Regions from separate parts of the Apibacter sp. B2966 genome, predicted to be linked through region 1. Evidence: riboswitches for the same ligand, from Rfam matches in the RefSeq annotation. Region 1 holds a riboswitch; the other holds the start of a gene.
The links. A riboswitch is a leader RNA that binds a small molecule or an ion and turns the genes downstream of it on or off. The one in region 1 is predicted to bind S-adenosylmethionine.
Positions count from the first base shown of each region.

Region 2: another riboswitch for S-adenosylmethionine. It lies ahead of G8C43_RS09520 (TonB-dependent receptor plug domain-containing protein); the one in region 1 lies ahead of G8C43_RS00490 (trans-sulfuration enzyme family protein).

Region 1 covers NZ_CP049714.1:114,367-120,368, reverse strand. The annotation lists gene leuS (leucine--tRNA ligase) at 1-90, shown strand, start outside; gene G8C43_RS00500 (SDR family NAD(P)-dependent oxidoreductase) at 159-926, opposite strand; gene G8C43_RS00495 (MerR family transcriptional regulator) at 1,048-1,356, shown strand; SAM riboswitch class I at 1,660-1,757, shown strand; gene G8C43_RS00490 (trans-sulfuration enzyme family protein) at 1,917-3,053, shown strand; gene G8C43_RS00485 (homoserine dehydrogenase) at 3,082-4,263, shown strand; gene bshA (N-acetyl-alpha-D-glucosaminyl L-malate synthase BshA) at 4,294-5,418, opposite strand; gene G8C43_RS00475 (alpha/beta hydrolase) at 5,420-6,002, opposite strand, start outside.
Region 2 covers NZ_CP049714.1:2,222,010-2,228,011, reverse strand. The annotation lists gene G8C43_RS09525 (APC family permease) at 1-273, opposite strand, end outside; gene G8C43_RS09520 (TonB-dependent receptor plug domain-containing protein) at 301-2,745, opposite strand; SAM riboswitch class I at 2,852-2,950, opposite strand; gene G8C43_RS09515 (MFS transporter) at 3,027-4,175, opposite strand; gene G8C43_RS09510 (ATP-dependent Clp protease ATP-binding subunit) at 4,291-6,002, opposite strand, start outside.

The DNA of each region.
Region 1 (6,002 bases):
GCTCATGAAAAAACACCGAATTATCTTGACGGCAAACAACCTAAAAAGGTTATTGTAGTGCCTAAACGAATTGTCAATATTGTACTATAAATAGACTTAAAAAACCAATCCCAAAACGGATTGGTTTTTTTATATTTTTTTATGCTACCTTTTATTAACTAATTAGTTGTTAATCCACCATCAACCGGTAGAATCGTTCCGGTAATCCATTGGGCTTGATCGGAAGCCAGGAAAACAGCAGCCGCCCCAATATCTTCTATCGTTCCAATACTACCCATCGGATATATAGATTTAATCATTGTATGAAAATTTGTTTTACCTTCTTCGCTTAGCTGTTCTAAATTATATCGTAGAAGCGGCGTATCAATACTTCCCGGAGCAATAGCATTAACCCGAATTCCATCTTTTCCTGCCTCAAAAGCCAATGATTTAGTAAATGAATCTATACCGCCCTTTGTCATGGAGTAAGCAGTAGATTCTCTTCCCGGTAACATTCTGTGTGAAAAATAAGATGAAATATTAATTATATTTCCTTTGGATTTTTTCAAAGATTGATACAAATTTTGAGTCAGCATATAAGGCGCTTTCATATTAAGATTAATGTGTTTATCTAATAAATCTTCAGATGTTTCTTCAAAAGGATTAAAACGACCGATTCCAGCATTATTAATTAACACATCAACTGTTTTTACTTTTTCTAAAATTAGTTTACCAACTGAAGGTAATTTTTCAATTTCCGTTAAATCCGCAGAAATCAGAGAAACAGTTACGTGATACGACGAAAATTCTTCTTTGATGTTTTTTAATTTTTGAGGATCTCTGGCAATTAGAACAAGATTTGCTCTTTGTTGGGCGAAAGCACGAGCAATTCCCAAGCCTATTCCTTCAGTAGCGCCGGTTATAATAACATTTTTGTCTATGAACATAGTATTTAAATTTTAATTATATTTTATTGTTAAATATTTACATTTTATGTAAATTATTTACAATTACAAATTTAACTTTTATTTTGTATATTTACTTCAAATAATGTAAATAATTTACAAAATGAACGAAACCAATCATTTATCTTTCGATTTTAAATTTTTAGAGCAATTAATTGTGGGCATTGGCGAAGTTTCTCAAATAACGGGAATTCCTACCCGACAAATTAGGTATTGGGAAGATAAAGGAATTATCAAAAGTCTTACAGAACAGGAAGGAAAAAACAGAAGATACAATTATGAAAATATTAAAAAAATGATTTTAATAAAAGAATTATTGGAAGAAGGGTTTACATTAGATGCTGCTTCACAAAAATTAGACAGCCGAATGCAATTGATTGAAAATGTATTAAAAAAGCTTACCAACAAATAAAATCAGTAGTAAATAAATGGGTTATTAAAAAATCATTTACATTATATAATATTATTATTGATCTTAATATAAATTAGTTACCATTTCAAAAAATTGTATTTTTTTAAACTTAGAATTAATTTCGACGGTTATTTAAATGCTTCTGTAGGTAAATTGATTTATATCTAGCATACTTTATATCTTATATTATAATGATTATTAAAAATACATTACCTTTATAAATATTATAATAAAATCGTTTTTTATTGGAAATTAAAAAATAAAACGTATCTTTGTAATATATTTAGCGATCATTAATAAAATTACTTATCAAGAAAGGTGGAGGGAATTGGCCCTATGATACCTTAGCAACCCTCTTATATGAGTAGGTGCTGCATCCAACCGTAAAGGAAAGATAAGTCGAAACAGCTTACATACAAATACAAATAATACGAGCTTCTTTCGACCTACAAAAAGAAGCTAATTCATAATTTAGCATTTAAATGGGAATCTTGTATAAGTTGTTTTATGATGATTAATGAATTTTAAGGCATTTATTAATTAGAAAAAACAACCTAGTCATGAAATTAGAAACAAAATTAGTACATATTTCTACTCCTGATGTACTTACCGGAGCTATTTCTACTCCTATTTACCAAACCTCTTCTTATGTTCAGGAAGAACCGGATGTGAATAAAGGATTTGCTTATACAAGAACGGCTAATCCTACTCGTAAAGTTGTAGAACAAGCCATTGCTGAATTAGAGGGCGGTATTGCCGGATTTGCTTTTTCATCGGGATTGGCAGCAACGGATTGTGTTTTAAAGTTATTAAAACAAGGGGATGAAATTATCGCTGTAAATGATGTTTACGGAGGTACTTATCGAATAGTTACTACGGTTTATAATAAATTTGGTGTAACCTCTAAATTTATTGATACTACTGATATTCAAAATGTCTTACATGCAGTTTCAAATAAAACTCGCTTCATATGGCTGGAAACCCCTACAAATCCAACTTTAAAAATATCCGACATTGAAGAAATCGCTAAAATTTCCAAACAAGTGGGAGCATTATTAATTGTAGATAATACATTTTTATCTCCTGCTTTACAACAACCGATACGTTTAGGAGCAGATATTGTTGTACACAGTGGAACTAAATATCTTTCAGGACATGGAGACGTTTTATCCGGATTTATAGTTGTGAAAGATCCTAAAATAGCCGAAGAATTAAAATATTTACAAAATACCTCAGGGGGCGTACTCTCTCCTTTTGATAGTTGGTTAACTTTACGCGGAATTCAAACTCTATCTCTGCGTATGGAAAAACATTCACAAAATGCTCAAAAAATTGCTGAATTTTTAACTACACATCCCAAAGTAGATAAAGTATATTATCCGGGATTAAAAAATCATCCCAACCATCATATTGCGGCCAAACAACAAAAAGGGTTTGGCGGGATGGTATCTTTTAGTTTAAAAGAAGATACTTTAGAAGCGGCAAAAGATTTTTTAACCCGTACCAAAATTTTCCTTTTAGCTGAAAATTTAGGCGATGTTAGGAGTTTGGGTAGCCATCCTGCCACCATGACCCATAAATCAACCCCTCTTGAAGTTCGTAAAGAAACAGGAATTCAAGATTCTTTAATTCGTTTATCGGTAGGAATTGAAAATGTTGATGACCTGATTAATGATATCAAACAAGCTTTAGATTAACGGTTAATTTTATAAATTGAATAATTGAATGATAAGAAATAAACTTAAATTAGGAATTTTTGGATTTGGATGTGTGGGAACTGGATTGTATAAAGTGTTAGAAGAAGCCGAAAGTGTAGATGCAAATATTAAAAAAATATGTATCAAACATCCCGATAAACCGAGATCAATCGATAAAAAGTATTTTACTACTGATAAATACGAGTTATTATCGGACCCTGAAATTGAAGTTATTGTCGAATTAATAGATGATGCTGATGCTGCTTTTGATATTGTTTCAGAGGCCATGAAAAACGGAAAAGCTGTAGTTTCGGCAAATAAAAAGATGATTGCTGAACATTTACCTGAACTTCTAAAGTTGGAAAAAGAATACCATGTTCCCCTACTCTATGAAGCCTCTGTTTGTGCCAGTATTCCCATCATCAGAAATTTAGAAGAATATTATGACAATGATTTATTAACATCGGTATCGGGAATTTTTAATGGTTCTACCAATTTCATTTTAACCAAAATGATCCATGAAAAACTTTCTTATCCTGTCGTTTTAAAAGAAGCACAAGAGAAAGGATTCGCAGAATCAGATCCTACCTTAGATGTTGAGGGAATTGATCCTAAATATAAATTGTGTATTATTCTTTTTCATGCTTTTGGACTTATTACTAAACCGGAATCTATATTTAATTTTGGAATATCAAGAATTAGTGATTTTGACTTGGAATTTGCTCGTCAAAGAAATTTAACAATCAAGTTAATAGCAAGATGCAATAAAAATAATAATGAAATTACGGGTTTTTGTGCTCCTACTTTTATAGAAAAAGAAAATACATTAGCTCATGTAAATTATGAATATAATGGAGTGGTTTTAGAAAGTGCTTTTTCTGAAAAGCAACTTATGATTGGTAAAGGTGCCGGAGATAAACCCACCGGATCTGCCGTGCTTTCTGATATTTCAGCTTTAACGTATGATTACAGATATGAAAACAAGAAATATATTCATCTAAATAAACAATTACAATTAGTAGATACTAAAATTTATAAAGTTTATGTGAGATATCACGATCAATTTTCCGGTTTTGATGATTTTGAGTCCATCGAAGAACAATACAGCAGCCTTTCAGGTAATTATTTTATAGGCTTCATCTGTTTACATAAATTAGCGCATTCTTCATGGATTAAAGACCCGAATATAAATGTTATTTTTTTCAGCTGATTGGGTTGATAAGTATGTAAATTCAACTATTTAGTTATGATTGCCCAATGCTCGGTCATACAATTCTTTATATAAAGGAATTATCTTAGAATTATCAAAAAGTAACGCTTGATCTTTCGCTTGTTTTTTGAAAAGTGAAAGCATTTTTTCATCTTTCAGCAGCCTAATGGCATTCTTTGCCATGGAAGGAACGTCACCAACAGGCGATACAAATCCTGAAAAACCGTCTTTATTAACTTCTGTAATTCCACCGGCATTACTTGAAATAACAGGTATGCCACAGGCCATTGCTTCTAAGGCTGCCAATCCGAAACTTTCTTGTTCAGAAGGTAATAAAAATAGATCTGCAATGCTTAAAATTGAAGATACATCAACCATTTTTCCCAATGTTTTGATTTTATCCTCCAAATGATACACTTTAGTTAAATGCTCAATGGTTTCTGTCTCCGGTCCTTCTCCAACAATCAAAAGTTTCGATTTAACTTCTTTTTGTACCAGATTGAAAATCGACATTACATCATCAATGCGTTTAATTTTTCTCAAGTTAGATACATGGATAAGTAATTTTTCATCTTCAGAAGCAAAATTCTTTCGGATACACGGGCTTGATATTTTAACAGAATTATCAATAAAATTCGGAATTACTTCAATGTCTTTTTTTATAGTAAATGCCTCAAAAGTATCTTGTTTTAAACTTTGGGAAACTGAGGTTATATAATCGGATTTATTGATCGAAAATTCGACACCGGATTTATAAATGGGATGACTTCCTACCAAAGTAATATCTGTACCGTGTAAGGTAGTGATTACCGGTAAGTCAACACCCTTCTCTTTTAAAATTTGCTTGGCAAAATAGGCTGCATAGGCATGAGGTATTGCATAATGTACATGCAGCAAATCTAATCCGTAAGTTTCTGCAACATTTACAATGATTGTAGACAATGCTAAGGAAAAGGGTTGATATTCAAATAAAGGATATTGTTTAACGCAAACTTGATGAAAATATACATTAGGCAAAGTGACATCCAGCTTTGCCGGAATGCTATAGCTTATAAAATGAGCTTCATTACCTAATGCGGCCATCTCCATTCCTAATTGGGTGGCAACTATCCCGCTCCCACCGAAAGTAGGATAACAAACAATTCCAATTTTCATTTTATTGCAAAAAATTTAAAAGATCATAATAGTTTTCAGAATTTATGCCATGACCTTCATTGTATTCATGATATTCATAATCTAAATCTAATTCTTCACATATTGATTTGAATTGACGAGACCATTGAATGGGAATAATAGGATCTTCTTTTCCATGTGAAAAGAAAAATTCCAATTGTGAAAAATCATCCCCCATGTTTACGTCTTTCAATAATTCCGGGTCCGGATATCCACTTAAACAGGCTATTTTTTTAAACCTTTTAGGATGGTGTAATGCTAATGAAAAGGAAAGGATTGCTCCTTGACTAAAACCTAATAAGGTTATGGAATTAGTATCGAAAGGATATTTAGTTTGGATTTGATCCAAAAATTTCATAATAATTTTTTGCGATTCAATGGCCTGGTCGGAATTAATCATTTTGGCTCCTGAAGTAAAATCTAAATCGTACCAGGCATATCCACCCATGCTAATTTCTCGTATGGCTCGTAAACTAATCACGTAGGCATCATCGGGTAATTCTTCTGCAAAACTGAACAAATCTTGCTCATTACTTCCATATCCATGCAGTAAAAGTATTAATGAA
Region 2 (6,002 bases), 210 kb from region 1:
AAGCGATACCCAACTGGTGATGTATCCCATGATGGGATGATAAGTTCGAGAAAGATAAATATAATCTCCTCCCGATTGCTTAAAATGAGCTCCCAATTCCGCGTAGATAAAAGCACCTATTAAAGCCAGTATTCCCCCGATTGTCCATAAAAGAATAATGGTAAACGTATTGTGTAATTCCGGAACTTGATATCCTAAACTTGTAAACACTCCCGTTCCTACCATATTGGATATGACTATGGCAGTTGCTGTCTTCCAGCCTATTTTTTTCATATTTATATTAAATATATAAGTCTAAATTTAGAAATTCATAGAAAGCTTAGTAAACCAATTAGCTCCGGTTGTACCCATCTGTACCGGTGCATACTTGAAAACATTATAATAAGAATTTTCATAGATTTGCTTATCCGGAAATACATCAAAAATATTATTTCCGCCCATCGTTAATATTAAATCTTTTCGTATGGAATAACTGATACTAAAATCGGTTACTAATTTTGGATCATGATGTTGTACCGAACCGTATGGGTAACCATCTCTCGTAACTTTACCGAAATAGGTATTTCTTACTAATAAATTCCATTTCGAAACAGAGTAATTGAAGCCTAAAGTAGCCTTTGCTTTTGGACTTAAAGATTCAATTATATTGGTTTGATCGGGACCGAAATATTCATTTCTGTCTCCTTCAAAAACTTTCGGAAAATGATAATCAACAATTTCTGTTTCTGTATAGTTTCCTGATAAACTTATATCCAGATTTCCCCTTCCTAAACCAACTTTATACGTGGCCACTATATCAATACCTTTCGTTTCCGTATCCACAGCATTAGTAAAAAATCGTGCTCCTTCCACTCCATAAGATTCTACTTTTGCATTAACAAATTCACTCGTGAGTACAATACGATCTTTAACTTTGATATAGTAAGCATCAGCCGTTACATATATTTTTTTAGAAGGTTTAAATGTTAAACCGGCACTCGCATTTATAGATTTTTCTTCTTTAAGTTTATCAATACCTAAAGCTTTTGCCAAAGGACTGTCATTTCTAAATATACCTTTAGAAACAACTCCTGATCCCGACGATGAGATACTGGAAAAAGAATTATTGAAATATTGCTGTTGCAGAGAAGGGGCTCTGAATCCATTACTGAAAGCTCCCCTTACAGCAAATCCGTTTACATATTCATAACGCACCGCCAACTTTCCTATCCAAGAATTACCAAAATCGGAATAATGCTCATATCTTCCTGCCAAATCACCGGAAAATTTTCCTTTTTTAAATGCTACATCCGCATAACCGGAGGCATTATTTCTGTCCTCCTTTAACGCATTTTCAGGAGAAAATCCTATAAAACCTTGTGCTCCCCCCTCTCCCAGTATATCGGTGGGAAGAGTAGATGCTGTTGCCGGATTACCAAATTTATCGTAACGCATCCATGAGCCTTCTTCTCCGGCTTTTATTCTATACTGTTCGTATTTAAATTCTCCTCCGAAGGCAATAGAAAGAAGTGTATTTATTTTTTTAGAAATATCCAGATTGATAGTATTTTGCATAAACTCATGTCCCCCGGCTTTAAATTCCGTTGGAGAAAGTATACCCAACGAAGCATTGTTTGTATGCGTAGCCTTATAATTAAAGAGGTTTTCTCCAAAGGTATTACTTATATCTACCATCCAATTATTATGCATATATCTTATTCCCGTAGAGTTAGAAATATCATAAATAGTGGATTTTAATAAAGGTTGAAATCCTATCGGATAAAGTTCTTTAACTACATTAGTTTTTTCACTGGGAAGTCTTCGGAATTCAGCTCCTTCTCCTTGTCTTAAACTTGCTCCGCCGAATGAGTAGAACTCATACTTTTCGGATAATGGATAAATGGAATTTATAAAAAACTGTTGATTTTTAATTTGAGCATCTCCTGCCCTGAAACGGAAGTCTTTTTGGGTTAAACCCATTTCTGCCATAATTTTTTCATCGTTTATTCTGGCCTGATCGGGATCCGGTGCAAAATCATAGGCAAAGTTATCGCCAAACTTGTCCAGATTATTATCATATGAACGATTGGTTTTATTTCTTTGGCTGACTACAAAAGAAAGATTGATACTTCCTCCTTTATCTCCTAATTTAGCCCCGTAATTTCCGCTAAAATTGTAAGTTTCCCCGTCATTTCTATTGGTTAATCCATAGGTGATGGATGCCGAGCCGCCCTCATTCTTTTTTAAAATAATATTAATTACACCGGCAATGGCATCCGAACCGTATTGAGCTGCCGCTCCATCTCTTAGAACCTCTATTTTTTCTATTGCTGAAACGGGTATGGCACTTAAATCTGTACCCACAGATCCATTACCTACCGTATTTTGATAGTTGACTAATGAGGTAGTATGCCGTCTTTTTCCATTCACTAATACCAGAACCTGATCGGGACCCATACCTCTCAAGGTAGCCGGATCAATATGTTCCGTTCCATCAGAAGAAGATTGGCGAACTGAATTGAATGAAGGTACTAAATAATTTAATAAGTCGTTAACGGTTAATTGAGGAGATGCCTTATCTATTTTCCTGACATCTATTACATCTATGGCAACGGGAGAATTTACTTTTGTTCGTTCTGAACTTCTGCCACCGACTACAACAATCTCTTCAAGATCAAGGGAATCTACGGCTCGTTTTTCTTGAGCATCCACATAATTGGTAAATTCTAAAATTAAACTTACCATTAACAAAGAAACTTTTTTCATTATCTTTCTTACAGTTAGTAAATTATATTTATTAAAACTGTATCAAGAAAAACCGGAAAGGAAAAAAGAAATTATTCACAACTCAACACACTCACAATTCGCGAATCACTCATCTTTCCCCTCAGGGCTGGAATTAGCACCAAGCCTAAGCAGGCCGGTTGCCAAGGTTTCACAGGGCCAGTCCCTCCACCTTTCTTGATAAGTGATGTAAATATACCATAATTTTCATAATAAAATAATTTTATATTATATTATTTTACCTCTAAGATAAAGAAATAAATTTACTTTATCTTAAAAAATCTTACCAAGAAAATTATTCCTATTCCAAACAAGGAAATGAAAGTAAAAGATATTTGTAATGAAAATTTTTCAGCTAAAAAACCAATGCAAGGAGGACCTAGAAAAAAACCGATAAAACCAATGCTGGTAATAACTGTAAGCGCTTGTTCGGGCGAAGCTGTTTTTGAATTTCCCGCTAAGGTATATACTAAGGGTACGACTGCAGATATTCCCAGTCCAACAATAACGAACGAAAGAAGTGTAGTTAGTAATGTTGGAAATAGAACAGCACAGACCATACCTATAAAAATTAAAGATCCGCTGATAATCAACGTAATTTTTGAACCGAATTTTCGAACTACAAAATCAGAAATGAATCGTCCGCAAGCCATGGCTGCCATATAGGCAGTCAATCCATATCCGATATATTTTTTATCGGCTTTCACTATATTCCTCATATATTCATTGGACCAATCGGTCATCGTTCCTTCAGAAACCATAGCAAAAAAAGCTAGAAATCCTAAGACAATAAGATTTTTATCAACTCTGATAAATTTTGATTTTTTTGGTAATTCCATTGGTTCTTCTTTGGATTCATCCGGCAACAAGTATCTGAATAACCAAAGGGAAACCAGAATTCCTATGGAAGAATATAAAATAAAATGCTCAGAAGGTGGTATGTTTTTAGCAATCATTACTGCTCCTAACCAAGAAGCAAAAAAACCTCCAATGCTCCAAGTACCGTGCATGGAGCCTATTATTTGGCCTTTATAGGATTTTGACACATTAACAGCTTGTGTATTTATAGCTATATTGGTTAAATTACCTATGGCCCCGTAGGCTATTAAATTGAGTTTCAATTGCCACAATTTTCCACAAAATCCAATTCCGATTAAAAATATAAAGTAAAGAATGATAAATGTAAGGGTTGATTTTTTGCTTCCCAGCTTTTTTATTAAATTACCCGCAAAAGGTAACGTAATAAGTGTTCCGATGGATAAAAATAGTAAAACCAATCCCCAATTGGAATCGGAAACATTCATCGATAATTTAATCGTTGGAATTCGTGAAGCCCAAGTCGCGGAACTGCCTCCAAAGAAAAAAAATAAAAGGGTTACGGCCATTCTGGGCAAATGCTTTTTGTATATCATTGTTAATTCTCTCGGATTTTTTATGGATTGTATCTATTTATTAACTACTCCGGTATTTATAAAATAAAAAAAACCTGCTTGATACAATCAAACAGGCTGTTCATTAATTAAAACTTTATTCATTAGTCGGAGATTCTTTTTCAACCTCCAGTATTTTAATTTCCGTACTGTCTTTTTCTTTATTTAATCCAATATAGAGATGGTCTCCGTCATGTATCGATGAATTAATAATTTCTTCAGCGATCACATCTTCCACATATTTCTGGATCGCTCTTTTAAGCTGACGTGCACCGAAATTTTTGTCCCATCCTTTTTCAATGATGAATTCTTTAGCTTCCGGAGATAATTCTACTTCATATCCAATTTTAGCAATCCTATCGTACACATTTTTCAATTCTAAATCTATAATTTTAGATATATCTTCCTTTTCCAAATTATTAAAGATGATAACATCATCGATCCTATTTAGGAATTCAGGAGCAAATGTTCTCTTTAAAGCGTTTTCTAAAGTAGATTTTGCTCTTATATCGGAAGATGATTTTTTGGCAGAAGTTCCAAATCCAACACCGTCACCGAATTCTTTGAGTTCACGAGTTCCGATATTGGAAGTTAAAATGATTATTGTATTTCTAAAATCTATTTTTCTTCCCAAACTATCCGTAACATGTCCGTCATCTAAAATTTGCAAAAGGATATTAAATACATCCGGATGTGCTTTTTCAATTTCATCTAAGAGGATTACAGCATATGGTTTTCTTCTTACGGATTCTGTCAATTGACCTCCTTCTTCATATCCTACATATCCCGGAGGAGCTCCTACTAATCTAGATACGGCAAATTTTTCCATATATTCACTCATATCTATTCTAATGAGAGCATCATCTGAATCAAATAATTCTCTGGCAATAACTTTTGCTAATTGAGTTTTTCCAACTCCGGTTGCTCCTAAGAATATAAATGTACCTATAGGCCTGTTAGGATCTTTTAACCCGGCACGGTTTCTCTGAATGGCTTTTACTACTTTGTTGACCGCTTCGTCCTGACCGATTATTTTTCCTTTCATCAGATCTTTCATTTGAGCAAGTTTTTTAAGCTCTCCTTCTGCAACTCTTTGTACGGGTACACCGCTCATCATTGAAACTACCTCTGCAACATTATCTTCAGTAACAATCTCCCGATGTTCTCTTGAAGATTTTTCCCATTCTCTTTGTGCATTCGCTAATTTTGTTTCAATCTCTTTTTCGGTATCTCTTAATTTTGCAGCTTCTTCATACTTTTGGCTTTTAATTACCTTAGTCTTTTCAGCTCTGATTTTTTCTAATTCTTTCTCATAATTAACTATTTCCTTTGGAACTTTGATATTTTTAATATGGACTCTTGATCCCGCTTCATCGAGCGCATCAATCGCTTTGTCCGGTAAATATCGGTCGGTAATATATCTTGTAGTAAGATTTACACAAGCTTTAATTGCCTCCTCGGTATAAGTTACATTATGATGTTCTTCGTATTTATCTTTAATTTGATTTAATATGATAATGGTTTCTTCCGGAGAAGTTTGTTCTACCATTACTTTTTGAAATCGTCTTTCTAAGGCGCCATCTTTTTCAATATATTGCCTATATTCATCCAAAGTAGTCGCTCCGATGCATTGTATCTCTCCTCTTGCTAATGCCGGTTTGAACATATTGGAAGCATCTAAAGAGCCTGTGGCTCCTCCGGCTCCTACTATGGTATGGATTTCATCAATAAAGAGAATAATATCCGAGTTTTTCTCAAGCTCATTCATGATGGCTTTCATTCTTTCTTCAAATTGTCCTCTATATTTAG